2 linked regions of the Methylomonas sp. 11b genome follow. The protein of the gene in region 1 interacts with the protein of each later gene in a pairwise test. Links are inferred from orthologs where the notes say so. Each region holds a gene or a part of one and is shown in the gene's direction. Other genes may lie near its edges. The genes, in order: mobA and moeA.

Evidence for each region.
Region 2: the proteins of mobA (region 1) and moeA interact in binary tests that used the Escherichia coli proteins (3 or more experiments, as listed by UniProt). The link is inferred for Methylomonas sp. 11b from one-to-one orthologs.

The regions. Positions count from the first base shown.
Region 1 is NZ_KI911557.1:4,475,022-4,488,311, reverse strand. Bases 6,246-9,155 are described here. They hold mobA (molybdenum cofactor guanylyltransferase MobA), read left to right. Parts: upstream 6,246-7,352; coding sequence 7,353-7,958; downstream 7,959-9,155. Other genes in these bases: METH11B_RS0121610 (chemotaxis protein CheB), read right to left, coding at 7,980-9,155; METH11B_RS0121620 (DUF302 domain-containing protein), read right to left, coding at 6,877-7,335; METH11B_RS0121625 (hypothetical protein), read right to left, coding at 6,451-6,846; METH11B_RS0121630 (hypothetical protein), read right to left, coding at 6,246-6,341. In the rest of the region: METH11B_RS0121655 (autotransporter family protein), read right to left, coding at 1-890; METH11B_RS0121650 (c-type cytochrome), read right to left, coding at 1,020-1,586; METH11B_RS0121645 (putative transporter), read left to right, coding at 1,722-3,383; METH11B_RS0121640 (alpha-ketoglutarate-dependent dioxygenase AlkB family protein), read left to right, coding at 3,454-4,089; METH11B_RS0121635 (LTA synthase family protein), read right to left, coding at 4,025-5,782; more of METH11B_RS0121630, read right to left, coding at 5,814-6,245; more of METH11B_RS0121610, read right to left, coding at 9,156-11,243; METH11B_RS0121605 (PAS domain-containing protein), read right to left, coding at 11,324-11,908; METH11B_RS0121595 (hypothetical protein), read left to right, coding at 12,378-13,290. UniProt on the Escherichia coli protein: Transfers a GMP moiety from GTP to Mo-molybdopterin (Mo-MPT) cofactor (Moco or molybdenum cofactor) to form Mo-molybdopterin guanine dinucleotide (Mo-MGD) cofactor.
Region 2 is NZ_KI911557.1:734,246-738,952, forward strand. Bases 719-3,632 are described here. They hold moeA (molybdopterin molybdotransferase MoeA), read left to right. Parts: upstream 719-1,504; coding sequence 1,505-2,761; downstream 2,762-3,632. Other genes in these bases: METH11B_RS0103625 (DnaJ domain-containing protein), read right to left, coding at 719-898; mobB (molybdopterin-guanine dinucleotide biosynthesis protein B), read left to right, coding at 988-1,512; METH11B_RS0103640 (DUF3581 domain-containing protein), read right to left, coding at 2,858-3,586; METH11B_RS0103645 (rhodanese-like domain-containing protein), read right to left, coding at 3,602-3,632. In the rest of the region: more of METH11B_RS0103625, read right to left, coding at 419-718; more of METH11B_RS0103645, read right to left, coding at 3,633-3,925; METH11B_RS0103650 (pyridoxal phosphate-dependent aminotransferase), read right to left, coding at 3,916-4,707. UniProt on the Escherichia coli protein: Catalyzes the insertion of molybdate into adenylated molybdopterin with the concomitant release of AMP.

The DNA.
Region 1 (13,290 bases):
GTTTGCGTCAGATTAAATTGGCCGTTATTGCTGATGGTCCCAGCATTGTTAAGCACGCCGTGATTGTTGAAAGTACCCTGATTACTCAGTTGTCCGGCATTGCCGAAACTACCCTGATTAACCAGTTCGCCGACGTTTGTCAGCGTATTGCCGGTAACATTGTCAATGCTGCCGCTATTGACCATCTGTCCAGCATTCTCAAGTACGCCTTGATTGTTGATGGCGCCAAAGTTGGAGAAAACCCCTGAACTATGACTGAGCGTGGCACTGTTATTGATCAATGTGCCGTGGTTGCTGAAATTGCCGCCGGTGCTGTAATAGTAACCAGGCAGCGTGCTGAAGCTGTCGCTGGACGTAATGGGACTCAGCGCTAAGGGTGTAACAGTAACCTGGAACGGCGCGAAACCGGAAATGCCATTCTGATCTTTTCCGAACCCACCGGCAGTATTCGGTTGGTAAACATAATCCAGCGTTGCGCCAAGACCAATAAAGTAAGTGCCAGGAGTTTTAGGGGCAGTGAGTTGGTTCGAGAAGGATCCGCTTTGGCTACCAAAACCGGGATAGATTACTCCCGAGAAAAAGCCGGCGGAACCGGCTTGAGCCGGTGCAATCCAAGCGTTGTAAAGCTGGATGACGCAGCCTGGACAATAACTGGTATCGCCTTCCTGGATGTTGTAACTACCAGCCAAATTGACGCTGGACCCCGAACCTACCGTTGCCGAATTACCGGCAAAACTGCCCCTGCCCACGCCGGCAAAGGACGGTTGAGTAATGGTGATGTTGCGCCCAATCACCGACCACGTCACGTCGGACGACAACGAATCGGCTAGCGAAGACTCCGAGGCGCAAGCCAGCAAAAACCCAATCCGCATTGGACCATTTAATTTCATCGCACTATTAATTTGCTACGCGCTTGGATTGTGGGATTCGGACAAATCTGCGCACTAGATTAGCCGAAACATTCAACAAAGCAACCGCATCGCTCCGGTACTCTAAACGATGCGGAACATGACAATAATCTACAAAGACCCCAAATAAGCCGCCACAGCCTTGATATCATCATCACTGAGTGACTGCGCCAGGGCATTCATTTGCGGCGCCTTGCGCGCGCCTTTTTTAAAATCGGTCAGCTGTTTGGCCAAATATTGCGGGTGCTGTCCGGCCAATTTCGGCACCATACCCATACCTTGCGCATTATTGCCGTGGCAACCCAGACACATTGCAGCTTTGTCTTTGCCCAATTTGACCAAGTTGGCGTCGCTGCTACCGGCCGATTTGCCGTGCAAGCTGGCGTAATATGCAGAAATATTTTGAATGTCGGTATCGCTCAAACCTGACGCCAACGGCTTCATTACCGGGTTTTCGCGCTGGCCGTTGCGGAATTTATTCAGCTGGCTCTCGATATACACCGCGCTCTGCCCCGCCAGACTGGGCCATAACGGACTGCTGCTGACGCCGGCCGCACCGTGGCAACCTTGGCACGCAGCGGCTTTCGCCTTGCCCGCTTCAATATCCGCCGCGTTGACGCCGGCGGCAAACAGCCCCAGCATGACGATATACTTGATTTTATGATATTTATTATTCATCGAGATCACCCTTGGTTGGCTTGTTGTACAATCCTGGCGACATAATGCGCTATCAGGCTTCTGCATCATAGTCAGGCAACATTGACTAAGCAAACCTAAAATTTCCTCAACCCACTCGAACCAAAGGAATAGGCCATGTCGTGGTTGCTATCACTTTTTAATCAAGATTCCGTACCGCACACACTACTAATTATCAGTTTGGTAGTGGCTAGCGGCCTGGTTTTGGGCAGAGTATCGCTGGCCGGCATCCAACTGGGTATTGCCGGCGTATTGTTTTCCGGACTACTGTTCGGACATTTCCAGTTCACTATCAATCCGGAAGTCATGCATTTTTTGCGCGAATTCGGCTTGGTGCTGTTCGTCTATGCAATCGGATTGCAGGTCGGCCCCAGTTTCGTCAGTTCGTTTTTTCGTTACGGCTTGCGCCTGAACGGCATGGCCGCCGCGATCGTGATACTGGGCGCCTTGATTACGGTATTGATCAGCATTTTAGGTGATATTCCCATGCCCGTAGCGGTGGGCCTGTTTTCCGGCGCCACAACCAACACCCCGTCGCTGGCCGCCGCCCAGCAAGTATTGAGCGGGATTGCCGGCATCGATAGCGAAACCTTGAAAATGCCGGGTCTGGGGTATGCGGTGGCCTACCCATTCGGTATCGCCGGCATCATTCTGGCCATGCTGTTAAACAAACGCCTATTTAAGGTAGATATTGCAGAGGAAGCCAAAAGTTTTGCCGACAGACAGCAGCAAGATGCGCACATCCCAATCTGGAAAGATTTACGGGTGGAAAACCCCAATCTAAACGGTTTGACGCTAAGCCAAATTCCGTTTTTCGAAGGCATGAACGTGGTGATGACCCGGATTCTGCACAATGGCGCGGTGGATGTGGCCGGTCAGGAAAGCCACTTGGCAATTGGCGACACCATCCGGCTGGTCGGCGAACGCGAACCCTTGGAACAACTGAAAATTCTGATCGGTCCGGAATCGGATATCGATCTGAAACAAATTGCCACCAATTTGCAAAGCAGACGGCTGGTAGTCACCAATAAATCAGCGATCAATCAAACCGTTGGCAATCTGTGCATGCTTTACGGCGTCACCATTTCCCGGATTCATCGTCCCGACGTCGAGTTTTCTCCCACCAGCAACGTGCATGTGCATTTTGGCGATGAATTGAATGTCGTCGGCAGCCAGGAAGCGCTGAACAGTATCGAAAAAGCCCTGGGTAACTCGCTGGAAGAACTGGCTCACCCGCAAATCATGCCTATCTTTATCGGCATTTCGCTGGGGGTGTTATTAGGCAGTGTGCCAATGTATTTGCCGGGCATTCCCTCGGCGGTCAAACTGGGCATGGCCGGCGGGCCGCTACTGGTAGCCATTATGCTGAGCAGAGTGGGCAATTGGGGGACGATGACTTGGCACTTGCCGAAAAGCTCCAACATCATTTTAAAAGACATCGGCATCGTGCTGTTCCTGGCATGCGTCGGTTTGCACTCCGGCGATCAATTCGTCGAAACACTGGTCAAAGGCGACGGTTTTTACTGGATGGCCTGCGCGGCTTTGATCACCTTACTTCCGCTCCTTATCATCGCCGCCGTGGGCCGGATAGTCTATAAACTCAACTTCCTGACGCTTTGCGGCTTGCTGGCCGGCAGCATGACCGATCCGCCGGCTTTGGCATTTGCCAACAATCTCAGCCCGGCGGCGGCGGTGTCTATGGCGTATGCTACCGTATACCCCTTGGTCATGATTCTCCGGATCATTGCCGCGCAGTTGATTATTTTGTTGGTACATTAAAACCGACTCATTTGTCTGATGGACTGGTTCGGCGGCTAAAGTCGCCGAAGCTGTCCAAACTCCTGCTGCGATGACATCGACCTTAATCGTCAAGTACCAGAATCTGGCTCCCTGCGATGGCGAGCTGTACCTGCTGCAAGCTTTCTACCCACAAACCATCGCAGACAATTACTTCAACAGCCTGCGGCAAAACCTGGCCTGGCAAACCGAGCAAATCCATATCTTCGGCCGCTGGGTGGAGGTACCGCGCTTGATGGCCTGGTATGGCGACGCAGACGCAGAATACCGTTATTCCGGGGTCGATCACCAACCCTTGCCCTGGACCAACGAGCTACAAACCTTACGCATCGACGTCGAAGCTGTTTGCCTACAACCATTCAACAGCGTTTTGGCCAATTTATATCGCGATGGCCGCGATTCGATGGGGTGTCATGCCGACAATGAAAAAGAACTGGGACCGAATCCGCTGATTGCTTCGCTGAGTTTCGGCGAGACACGACTGCTGCGTTTCCGTCATGCCCGCAGCCGTACGACGTTGGATATAGAACTAAGTCACGGCGACTTGCTGATCATGGCCGGTGAGTTGCAACACCACTGGCGCCACGAATTGCCAAAAACTCGCCAAGCCAAGCAAGCCCGTATCAATCTGACTTTTCGGCGGATTGTGTCAATGCCCACTTCGCCCGCGCTATCCGCAACGCGTTAATCTTATCGACCAACAGCTGTCTGACAGTCTGCTCCGCCGGTAGTTTGCTGATTACCCGGGTATTATCGCCATCCAGTTTCACCAGAAATTCATCGTTTTCGCCAAACACGCTAACCATATCCCGATTGTCGCCGCGACGATGAATGATGTATTTGGGTGAGGCTTTCGCTGCGCCGAACAATACTCCATTCCAATCCGAATAACACTGCTTGCCGGCGATCAGACCCTGCAAACTATTAAAGACATCAATTTGTTGATATTGATTGTTTTCCACGCTTGCCGGCTGATAACCATCGGCAATCACTAAAGGCACTTTTGCCGAAGCTTTATACTGGCCATATAACTCAACCTCGGCTTTTTTTAAGGGCGTCATCGAATGATGGTCGCCGACAATAATCAAGATGCCATTCTTGAAAAAGCCACTATTTTGGAGTTCTCGATAAAACCGGCCTATTTGCTTGTCGGTATAAGTAATGGCCGCCGATTCGGATTTTTCCTTAGTCTCCGGATTAATATAGGGATGATGGCTGCTAACCGTTTTGATAAACAGCAAAAAATTATTTTTTTTATTTTTCTCGATCCTATCCAAAGCTCTTAAATATAAGGCCTCATCCGGCGCGGCCTCAAAATGAAACCGTTCCCATTTATCGTATTCCGGCTGGTCGTGGCCTTCGACATAATCAAAACCCACACTTTTTGCCCAAACGCCGGTGTTACCGAATTCCAAATCGGCAGTGGTTAAAAACTCGGCTTTATAACCGTGCTTTTTAAGGATATTGGGTAGGGAGTCTTTTATATTATAAAAACTATAAAATGACGTACCGCCGTCGTCGGTATAACTGGAGGGCGGATAGAGCGGCTGCAAGCCAGTCAGCAGGGCGACTTCGCCGTCTTCGGTTATAAAACCATTGGCGTAAAAATTCTTGAACGCTTGATGTTGGCTAGCAATCTCGTCCAGATTGGGCGTCCAATCGTGGATGCCGGAGAAATACCGGCTTTGATAAGCGGAAAGCGACTCTACCATCAACATAATAATATTCTTAGGTTGAGCCGGCTGAGTTTGGCAGTTTATATGCTCTTGAAAACTAAAAGTATCGACATAAGCGGCGCTATACGGCGCAGCCTCAGACAATATGGTTAAATTATAATCAATGACATTTTTATAAATCCAGGCATGGGCATATTTTTCATTATCGGCAAACGCGGCGGCCAACGGCAAACTAAGAATTAAGAAGATGGGCCACTTTTTGACATAAGGATTTACGGATTTAAACCTTACCCACGAAAAATATAAAGGTACAGCCAACATTAATACGCTAAGCGCAAGCATACCAAAATCGCTTAAACCGTAAATTTGCTGAATATATTTATACGAATAATCCGTATATTTTATGGCGTCACCCAAAGCCAAATGGGTATTGAAATTAACGATAATGGCGTAATCGATAATATAAACTGCGAACAACAGTATAGCCGCCAGGCGCAATAATGCCGCCAACCAACGCATCATAGTCGGCAGCAGCGATAAATACAGTAATATTAAAATACCGCCATAAATCACGGCATCGTTAAATAAAACCTGGGTAAACCCCAACAAACGGGTACCGGTATAGCGATAAATGAAATTATCGACATACCAGCCTTTCAGCAGCAACGGCGCCACCAAAATAAGCAACCAAACAATCTGTCTCATGCTTGGGAAACCGCTGAAAATGGCGTTGGGATTAATCGCGCGTCAACTTCAGAAAATGAAAAATATCGACTTCAATCACGCCGAATGCGGCGATCCACAGCAGCGCATCGTAAGCATCCAGCCACTCTGACTGCATCAGCCAAGCCACAACCATACCGACTAAACCCACAAATACAGCGAGAGTGATCGACCAAAACAGCTGCCGGTGTCGAGCAACCAAAGTCGGCCAGCGCACTTCCAACTCGAGCAGCACAATCAACCCAAACCAGAGCAGAGAGTTGAGCACATCCAACCATTCGTTATCGCGGACGTAGCTGCCGAATACCAAGGCAATCACCACAATCAACACGTTCCTCACCGCGTGCAAGGTCGTCTCATTAAACGGCGCGGCCTTGACGGTTTCCAGTTCGAACATCACCAATAAGATCACCCAAACCAGCGCATCAACCGCAGTGGTCAGCGTATCGACCGCTGCGTATATGCCGATGTTGAACGTCAACAAGGCCAAAATCGCCAGCTTGAATTTGGGGTAGGAGAGAAAAAACTCGGCGTTGGGCATATTAATTGAGTCCGACGGCAAACGCCAAACTGCTCGTATAGCGATGGTTTGACGGAAAAGACATGAACCATGATGACAACCCAGTCGGGGCCATCATGGTCAACAGGAATTATTTAACGAAACAGGCTTTTTCCGCTTCGGCGTCAGCATCTTTCAACTTGGTGCGCAAATCCTTGGATTGTTTAGGATCGCGAAACGCCGCACCGGCTTCGCCTGGGGTTTTTTGCATCTGGGTAAAGGTTTTGGCTGACTCGTATTCTTCAAAACTGAGTTTTTCAGCGATTTTATCGATTTTGCAACCGCAGGCATATTGGCTGATATAAGTCAGGCCGCCGTGCTTGGCGACGCATTCCAACACATATTCGACGCGGTCGCGGGTGGGATAGTCATTGACCAATGCCGCAGGTTCGGCAGCGGCGGCCTCCGGCTTTGAGTTTTCCTGAGTCGTGGCGCAGCCGCTTAGCAGCGTTACAACAGCGAGAGTAGCGAAGAATGATTTTTTCATGATGCTCGGTTTTTATCGTTGTAGGGATATTTATTGTTCGGCGGCGAAGTCGACAATCTGTCGCAATTGCGGGTTCATTTCCTTGGCGAATTTATTCAAGGCCGGGTTGCCGGTATCTTCCGGCAACAGATGCGTCCTGACGATGGTTTTACCTTCGAATTGGTAGGTCACCACATTGCAGGGCATATAGCCTATCGCGTGCGGGGTGATTTCCAGCACGACCTTTGCCAACGTCAGATTGCAAAACTGTACGGTATCGTATTCCGGAAAATTCGTGGCCCCTCTATCACGGATCACCTTCCCCACCCGACTGTGGCCGGTGATGCGAAAGTTGTGTTCGGCAATCGCCACTTCCAGTTCCGCCAATACTTCGTCGTACGGTTTGCTGGTTTCCACCTGGTAATACGTGACTTCTTCGGTATGCAGAGGCTGCGCGGCACAACTTGCAATCAACGGCAGGCTTGCGAAAATGACGAGTCTTTTTAACATCGAGAAAGCTTACCATCATGAGCGGGCAAAACAAAGTTAGCGGCGTGGTGCTGGCGGGCGGCATGGCCAGACGCATGCAGGAGCAAGATAAGGGCTTGATGTTGTGCAATAACCGGCCCTTGGTTAGCTATGCGCTTGCTGCCATGGCCCCGTTGGTGGATGAATTATTAATCAGCGCCAATCGCCATCAAGACCAGTACCGGCAATTCGCTTACCCGGTTATCAGCGATGCCGAACCAAGCTTCGACGGCCCGCTAGCCGGTATCTTGGCGGCGATGCAGGCCACACAACATGGGATATTACTGGTAGCGCCGTGCGATTCGCCGCTGGTAGCAAGCATGCATTTGCAACGCTTGCTCGACGCATTAATTAGCCAGGATGCGGACATCGCCGTGGCGTTTGACGGCGAACGCTTACACCCGGTTTTCGCAGTGCTGAAAACCAGCTTGCAAACTGATTTACAGAATTACCTGCGTAGCGGTGAGCGCAAGTTGCAGACTTGGTTTCATCGGCATTCAATGGTCGAGGTGGATTTCAGCGACACGCCGCACATCTTCGTCAACATCAATACGCCGGCGGAATTGCTGACTGTGGAGCAATCGTTAGCCGAAATCTTGCCTTAATAGCAACTTGATATTAGCCGCTCAGCGCACCGCTTTTTCACTGCTGACTATTAACAACGCTTCTCCTGAACGATTACCCAGCACGGTGGCATGCATGCGCACCGGGATGATTTTCTGATCCTTGGTGAGGCGTTTGGTCTTGATACTTTTCACGCCGCCACCGACTATCAATTCCTGAATCAACTGTTGAGTAATGGCCCGTTCATCCTCCGAGACGATCTCTGTAAACGTCATACTGGCTGCATCCAAGCTATCCCAGCCGTATAAGGTTTCGGCGCCCTTATTCCAAGCCGTAATTTTACCCGACACTTCAAATAGAATTATCGCCTCATCGGTGTCCATCACTATCGTTGCCAGTTTTTGCAAACAATTTAAACATTCCTGTTTTTCAACTTGATGTTGGTGAACGTAGTCGCGCTCAGTCAAAGCGATTAACTCTCTGGCCGAGTTCTCCGCTTGAAACATGCAAGCCGACGCCGAAACGTGCACCACCTTTCCGGATTTGGTGAGCCGTCTGGCCTGAAAAGACGGCAAGGTGTTACCCACTTTCAAGTTGTTCAGACCTTGCTTGGCAAAATGTTTTTCCTCTTCCGGAATTAAATTGTAAAAATTCATCCCCAGCGCATCATGCGCCGACCAACCATAGAGTTTCTCGGCGGCGTGATTCCAGGTCACAATGGTACCGTCCGGATCGAGCAAGGTGATCGCATCATTGGAAAACTGTACAAACTTGGCCAGCCTCAGCGTTTCTTGCTCCTCACGCTTATGCAATTCCAGTTGCGCACTTTTCAGCTGATTGATGTCCACAAATGTCAGAATGACACCGGCATTGACTTTAGCGGAAACTACATAGGGAATAACCCGCAATAAATACCAGGTACCATTTTCCAGCTGAATTTCTTGATCAAAACAGTTGTGCCTATCATTGACACTTTTAACCACTGCAATGACATCGAGATTTTTAATGGTATGGGTTAGATGGTAAAACGGTCGCCCGAGATCGGTTTCCAAAATATGGAATATCGACTGTAGTTTCGGGGTAAAACGCCTGATATCCAGATTCTCGTCTAAAAACAAGGTAGCGATATTCGTACTATTGAATAAATTATCCAAATCGTTATTCAATAAGGTCAGTTCGACTATCTTGCCCTGGTGTTCGGCGTTAACGGTGTAAAGCTCTTCGTTAACCGATTGCAACTCCTCGTTGGTGCTCTGTAACTCCTCGTTACTCGCCAACAATTCTTCGTTGGTGGCCTGGAGCTCCTCGTTGGAGGTTTCCAATTCTTCCACCGTGGCTTGCAGGTTTTCGCGGGTAAATTGTAATTCTTGCTCCAAATCGATAATGCGTTGTTTGGCATCCAAATTGACATCGTAGACCAAGGTTTCCGTCTCGCTGAAACAGGAAGGATCGACCGTCTCCGTGATCATCGCCGCCACTAAGATTTCTTGGCCCTTCTTACCCGGCAGAGGTTTAAATTGCAGTCTAAACGTCCGCAAACTGTCCTGCTCTCTGACCCGAATATTGGACAACACAATTTCGTTATTCGTTTTTAAGGCTTTTTGAATACCTGTGGAAATAGGTATGGATAAATCTTTTTTGACAATTTTACTGACATTACTCACCAGCTTGCCGCTGGGATAACTCAAATAATCCTTGGAATCGCCGAAAATATGGGATATTTCCATATTCTCGTTGATTATCATCGTAAACGGCAATACATCATTGGATATTGCCCTGATGAACCTATCCAATACTCTTTCTTCCTGACCACTAAGCGCATTCGATGAGCGCACAGAAGTCGGATACGGCGAGTAAGTCATTAAAGCACTGGGAGATGCAGTAAAACCCAAGGATTTATATTTGCCTTTAGAGCGATATAGTTTTGATTTGGCACTTGCCACATCGAAATACTCACCCATATCGCCTATCGTTTCACTGGTACCCAACACCAACAAGCCGTCCTTTACCAGAGAAAAGTTGAATAACTCCAATATTTTCTTTTGCAATACCGGCTGTAAATAAATCAACACATTTCGACAGCTTAGTATATGAATATTGGTAAACGGCGGATCTTTAATCAGGTTATGCTGGGCAAACACCACCATTTCCCGAATTTTCTGGCTGACCTGAAAATAATCTTCCCGGCGAATAAAATATTTTGACAAAAGCTTAGGTGGAATATCCGCGATAATACTTTCCGGATATTTGCCATTACTGGCTTTCTCGATGGCCGTAAGATCGACATCCGTCGCAAAAATCTTCACGCGAAAATAATGTCCGGAATACTCCCGGTATTCCGACAACAACATCGCCAAGGAATAAGCTTCCTCGCCGGTGGAACATGCGGTCACCCAAACTCGCAACTCATCTTCTTGTAATAATTTGACGACTTTTTTCAACCAATGCTCGCGAATATCATCAAATACGTGCTCGTCGCGAAAAAAACTGGTAACGCCTATCAACAATTCCTGAAATAAAACCAAAACTTCGTGAGGATTTGTTTGTAATAAGTTTAAATATTCTGATATATCTTTTAAATGATTGATAGATATGCGCCGTTCAATGCGTCTAACCACCGTATTGGGTTTATAAAAGGTAAAATCGATTTTGCACTTTTCCCTAAGAATCGAAAAAATCCGCGTGATGTCGCTATCGTCGGAAGAAACGATATGCTTTTCCTGCAAGGTGGCATAGGGATGCTTAACAAAAGCCAACAACTGATCGGGCATCTTCTCCGGCGGCAAACTAAAATCCGCCAAACCGGTAGCAAAAGCATTCTTGGGCATACCGTCGAATTTGGCGGAGTTTTCATCCTGCACCATGACCATGCCGCCAAATTCCTTGATGGCGCGAATACCACGCGTGCCATCACTGCCGGTGCCGGACAAAATAATGCCTACAGCCAGTTCTCTGGCGTCTTCGCTCAAGGAGCGCAAAAATATATCGATCGGCAGATTAATGCCTTTGCTGGGGTCTTGCTCGGCCAACAACAGCTGATTGTGAAACACCGTGACGTTTTTCCGGGGTGGAATCAAGTAGACGGTGTTGCGCTCGATTTTCATACCGTCCTCGATGCGCTTTACCGGCATAGCAGTATGTTTGGACAATAGTTCAGCCATCAAACTTTTATACTGCGGTGACAAGTGCTGAATCACTACAAACGACAAGCCGCTATTGGCAGGCATATTCTTGAAAAATGCCTCAATCGCCTCCAAGCCTCCGGCGGAAGCGCCGATCCCGACAATGTACTGCGGCGGCACTTTTACAGTGTTTTCATTATCCATAAAACCATGTTATTTAATATCAATCGTTTAAATTAATAAAGCCTCTGGACAACTTTACCCGTCACGCTGCGACAGTACACTCAAGTCTTATTTGCGTCTGTTTTCACGTCGCTAATATCTGTGATAGTCACGATTAATTTACGCGTTTTCAAATCGAACGATTCGCTCGCCGTATCGCTACCGTCATCCGCATTACCTTTGATTAAAGCAGGGAAAGCAAAATTCTTATCCCCTTGCAAACGCAACTGTAAGCTTTTATTGGTTGGCGCTTTGAAAAAGGCATCAAAACGGTGAATAAATATATTCTTGTCTTCTTCGAAAATTAGCTTGGAAAAATGCGTTTTCTGCAATTTACTGGCTTTATAGCCCAACATATCTGCAAAGGTATGATTCGCTTGTTCTATGAAGCCTTGATAATCTAGGGTTATAATACCCACCGGAACACAATGGTAGGTAAAATTTAATTTATTATTTAAGCGGGACAATTCAAATTGCGCTTTTTGCAGCTCTTCATTCTGCATTTGCAACTCAATTTGATAAACTTGTAAATCATAAAATAAACGTTGAATTTCTTCCGGCGTAATACTACTGATTTCTTGAGGCGTAAAATCTATAATTTTCTCCGCCATTTCTTTTAATTTAGCAGCATGAGAATCTAATGTCATAACGGCATTTCCTTATTAATCTATTAATTTTTTGAACAATTTAGCGGAAAAATTCTAGTTCCCACTATTTATACTCCCTATCGATTCGTCCACTTCTACCCTCTTCGGATTTTACCGATACCCTGCTGGCAACTTATTGACTTAAAACAGCCTGATTCAGCACCCAGCCGCCCAGCGCACTGGGATTGTAGTACAGAACATATATTCGAGCGCTTGCTACGTGGTGTTTGCCGGCCTCAATATCCCTATTTTTTGCTTGAAAATTTATTTCAAGCGGTGAATTTTTTTGGTTCCCGAACATAAACCGCCTCCTTTTCAGAGCAAACACCAGGAAGCAAAGCCTAGTTTTCCGCAAATTATCAGCACTGGCAAACACTACAAATTAGTGGCGTTAAGGTCCGACTAATCAAAGGTTGTGTCATTTACGCCGCATTATGCTAACGTAATTTTCTTTTTGCTTGGAACCACGATGAAACGAACGACTCTCGCCATCATTCTGACATTCTGTTCGTCGGGTGTTTTTGTCCAATCAGCCTTTGCACTCACTACGCCGGCAGAGCAGGATAAATTGCGCATTCATACCAGCATGCCTCGCAGAACCAGCGATTCGCTGTTTTCATACACGGCGGAATGGCGTATCGACGATGGAGAGCTGTATCGCTCTACCGGCTTGAGCTTTCTCAATGCACACAAATTTGATGATGCGACACAGCCTCACGCGGTCACAAAAAAACTGCTCACATCGATGAAGGACGGCATGATTCAGCTGGATCCGAATTGGCGCGGCATCACCATTACCCAACCGCCGGAACAAGCAGAATTAATCATCGCCAACAAAACCGGCTATTCGTTGACAACGATAACAGTGAGAGATTACAGCAACCAAGGCTTGCGTTTCGATCTTGCCGATAAAAATTTCAACGCCGACGGCGTGCAAGTGGCTTTTGATCTGGTGTTCAGCGCGGATGTGGAATATTTGGACGGCTTTTCCTCGAAAAAAGCCCTCACCGCCTCGCAAGGCGAAATCGAGATTAAGATAGACGACCAAAAACCGATTCATATCAAAACCGACGGCAAAACCACTCGCGAGCTTGAGCAAGAAATCGCCAAGCAGTTGAGCATCTCGCAACTTGCTGAAACACCGCTTTATCCTGGCATGGTCAGCAACGATACCCGTAACAACAAGCCATTCGATGGCAGCGAAGTGCAATTTTTAAATCTTGCCGCCAAATCGATTACCATCGACATTACCGACCCCGCCTTGGGCGTACTCGCCAAGTTCAAATTCAAAGACGAAAATCATTCGGTGAAGGTCGTGGAACCGCGTTTCATGCTTGGCGCGTTGGCCTTGACGGTACTTTTAGCCATTGTCTATTTTCGGC
Region 2 (4,707 bases), 3.7 Mb from region 1 along the record:
ACTATTAATCCCTTAAAACTATTTAAATGCAGATAAGATTGAAACCCAACAACGGAACCGATATTGCTCACTGTCAAAACCACTTAAGTCAATAGGCCAATCTTAACGACATCACGCCTCTTCTTGTATTTCCGATCTGATCTAATCGAAGGCACTAACCTTAACGGCGAGTGCCAGTATAACTTTAAAAGATTTGTCTTATAAATTGAATTTACTGATATTTTTGTGGTCCACATCTCTTTTTTGATTTTTATTCACAGCAGCCTCTTAGGCCTTTTTGGTAACTAAAATCAGCAAGATCAAACTAAAATTCGAACCACTTCTAAATTATGAAAATAAGAAAGTGATGCGTATCACATATATTCAAAAGAACTGCAAAAACAGACAATTCTGAAAGGAATTTTCTGGATGTGTTTTTTCAACGGCCCAGCAATGTTTTTTTTGCTTGATTAATTTGGGCCGCCAAATAATCCGACCCTCCTCGATCAGGATGAAAGCGCGAAATGAGTTTACGGTGGGCCTGAATAATTTCTTCTTCCGTTGCGCCAGGCATAAGCCCCAAAACTTCAAAAGCCTCCGTTGTTGTCATGCCGGCTTGTCGAGATGAACCAGGACCCGGCTTACCATATTGCGGATTGCCGGCTTTGAATCGCAACCAAATACCATGAAGTTGTGGCGCGTATCTTAATATCAGAGGCATCGAGCGTACTAGAAACGCAAATATTACGCCGAATATCGCCAGCAGACCGCTAAGTTTTCCACTCAGCATCAGTACAAGCAAAATCAGCGCAACCGCAACCCAGACTAGTTGTTTAAGTCGCTTGCTGCGCAATTCGGCTGGTACCTTCATAAATCCCGATAGCATCAAAATTGCCAATACCAATGCCAACAATATCACTATTCGTATCACCCAGACTCCAAACGCTTCAACCTACGAACGTCATAATAACTTAGAATACGGTCAGTTCGACAAATGTAGAGAAGTCCATGTTCAGCCCATCAGTCCTCGGCTTCGCGGCCGCCAGCGGCACCGGTAAAACCAGTTTACTGACAAAACTTATCCCGATGCTGAAAGCACATAATCTGGAAATAGGTGTTATCAAACACAGTCATCACGACTTCGAGATTGATCAACCCGGTAAAGATAGCTTTCGGCTGCGCGAAGCGGGCGCCACACCGGTTATGCTGGTTTCCCGACACCGGCGTGCGGTAATCAGCGAATTGTCCGCAGATAACGATATTTCGCTGACTGAACAACTAGCCTTGTTTCCCAATGCAGGCCTGGATTTGATTTTAGTGGAAGGATTCAGGCACGAGAGCTACCCCAAAATAGAGCTGTGCAGACCAAGCCTAGGCAAACCGCTGCTTTACCCTGAAGACCCGTCTATTATCGCGATAGCAAGCGATGAAACCGTCTTAACACCACCCGGCTTACCTTGCCTTGATCTAAACGATGCAGAGGCCATAGCCAAATTCGTTATCGAAATCTTTTTGAAGCGCCAACGTGACTAACATCTGCTACCCCAACAAACACGATTTATTAAGCGTCGAACAGGCTCTATCGGAAATCCGCAAAGCCATCAAGGCCATCCCCGAACAAGAGCTAATCGCGTTGACCCAGGCCCTTGGTAGAACACTAGCCGATAGCGTGAGCTCACCCATCGACGTCCCTCCGCAACGTACGGCAGCAATGGATGGTTACGCGTTTGCTGCTGGCGATATAGCTGCGGGGCAGCAGGCTAAACTACGAGCAATCGGCACCTCTTGGGCCGGAAAACCATTTTCAGAGCTACAGTCGCCCGGCCAATGCGTCAGAATATTTACAGGGGCTGTGGTCCCTGAGTTTGCGGACAGCGTTATCGCCCAAGAACAAACCGAACTAAATGGAGACACTGTATCACTTCCCCAGGACTGGCAACCGTATAAAAATATTCGCGCGGCTGGTAGCGATGTTAAACAGCATGATGAGTTAGTTACCGCATCGAAAAAGCTCTCCGCTCGCGACCTCAGCCTACTGGCTGCGGCAGGTGTCGAACAAATCAGCGTGAAACGCAAACTTAGAATTGGCTTTTTCTCGACTGGCGACGAATTGGTACCACTGGGAGAACCGCTAGCTATCGGCCAAATCTATGACAGCAACCGCTACCTATTAGCCGGGCTATTATCCGACCCTAATCACACGGTCTCGGACTTGGGCATCGTCGCAGACGATCAACTGAAACTCGAACAAACTTTCAAGAACGCAGCCCAGCAACATGACGTCCTCATTTCCACCGGCGGTGCGTCGGTTGGTGATGCGGATTTTGTCAAACAAACGCTGGAAAAATGCGGACAGGTGAACTTCTGGAAACTGGCGATCAAACCCGGTAAACCCCTGGCTTTTGGCAAGATCGGCAAGTGCTGGTTTTTCGGTTTACCCGGCAATCCGGTTGCCGTCCTGGTCACTTACGAGAAATTCGTAAAACCAGCTTTGGAACAGCTCGCCGGCGCGCCACCCACGCAAGCATTGCGGTTACGTGTTCGTTGCGACAGCAGGCTAAAAAAATCACCCGGGCGGCAGGAATATCAACGTGGCATTCTGTACCAGCAGGACGACGGCGAATTAGCCGTCCGTCTCGCCGGTCAACAAGATTCTCATCAACTGAAAGTGGCCAGTCAGTCCAATTGTTTTATTGTGCTGGATGCAGACAGTACAGGTGTAGATGTTGGGGAAATGGTGACAGTAGAGCCCTTCTCTTCGACGTTACAGACAGCTTACTAGCCTTCTCACCAACCGGTGTATTCTTGGCCAACCGGTTGGAAAACACGAAACACAAACAGGCTGCCAGTCCCTGCAAACGAACGGCAGAATGTCTAATTACGCAGCTGCTTCCGCAAGATTCCCTAGATATCCATGTTTTCTGGCCAGATATTCGTCTACAAATGCTTGCATCGGTTCGGCTTCATAATCACGCAACCCGCTGACCGCCAGCTTTTTAAAGCCGGAACCAACCACGTCTTCACCGCATTTGATTTGGAAATAAAGATAAGCGGTGGCGCGCTTGCCGTTGACTTCCATTTTCGGTTCCAGCATTTCCAGCCGCGGTTCGTGAAAATCCATCCGGTTCAATGTCAAGGTCATGCTCTCATAGATCACCAAAGGCCGGTCTATATTGAACATGACTTGCTCTTTGGCCAACAAAGGCACCAACACATACGGAAAGTTCTGCCCGGAAAAAGCCACATAATCGCGAATCAACGCCTCGATTAAGGCAGGGTCGCGAATCACATCGCCGGAACGTTCGATCTGCAAATAGGTTTTACCTTGATTGTCGGTGACATCGATTTTTTCGGCATCATCATCAGGAAAGTTCAGCAATACACCGTGACCAACCATTCCGGAAAAGATGAAGTGCATATTCTGGCTAAGACCGTATTTGTCCAACACTAGCGAGAATAATAAATCGCCCGGTACGCAAAAACGTTTTGCGTCTTCGTCATGCAAGGGGTTGAAGTCATGGGCAACTTCTTTGGCAAACATGCTGGCCTGCGCGGCGCTGATAGCGACACTGCCCTCCTGAATGTCATAGTATTCTTTTAAAAACATAGCTTTATTAATTATTTAGTAACGTGGGACGGACGGATCGCAAACCTGAGACCAGGCGTCGATGCCGCCCTTCAAATTGAACAATCTTTGCAGACCGGAATGCTGCAAAAAATTGCAAGCTTGCTGGCTACGCATACCATGATGACAAATCACCACCACGTCACGGTCTGCAGGCACTTCGGCGAAGCGCGCGGGGATTTGCTGCAGCGGTATCAATACGCTACCGGCAATCTTGGCGTAGGCAAACTCGTGGGGCTCCCTGACGTCCAGTAAAAATACCGATGGGTCGTCCTGTAAATGTTGTTGTAGCTGTTGTGGCGTGTATTGATTTATTGGCATATGAATCTTTCCAGTCTCTGAAGCGCGGCGGCCATTCTATCGGTTGAAGCGGTATATGCAAATCGAATGTGTTGATTGGCCAAGTATTGACCAAAGTCTTTGCCGGGTGTTACCGCTACGCCTTCTTGTTCGAGTAGCTGTTTGGCAAACTCAAAACTGTCGTCGGTAAACGCACTGCAATCGGCATAAATATAAAACGCCCCTTGGGGTTTACAGGCTATTTTAAATCCCAACCTTAACAAGTTGTCGTAAAGAAAATCCCGCCGCTTTTCAAATTCGTCGCGGCGTCGATACAATTCGGCCATATTTTCAGTGCTGAAACAGGCCAACGCAGCGTATTGAGAGTGGGTAGGCGTAGAAATAAAAATGTTTTGCGCCAGTTTTTCCACGGCGTCGATAAAATCTTCCGGCACGATCAACCAGCCGATACGCCAACCGGTCATGCCAAAGAATTTGGAAAAACTGTTGATGACAAATACATCGTCGCTGAACTCCAAAGCACTGCTGACTGTTTCGCCGTAAACCAGACCATGGTAAATCTCGTCCGAATAAAAGCAGCCCCCTAAGGCATGCGTCTGTTGAATCGCATCGCGCAGCGCATCGTTGCCAATGATGGTACCGGTAGGGTTGGACGGCGAAGCAATTAATACGCCTTTGCTGGCCGGCTGCCAGTGCTGGCGTATCAACTCGGCGTTGAGTTGATACGCCGTTTCGGCACCTACATTCACAAAACGAGTTTTACCGTCGAAAAGCTGCACGAAGTTGTCGTTACAGGGATAACA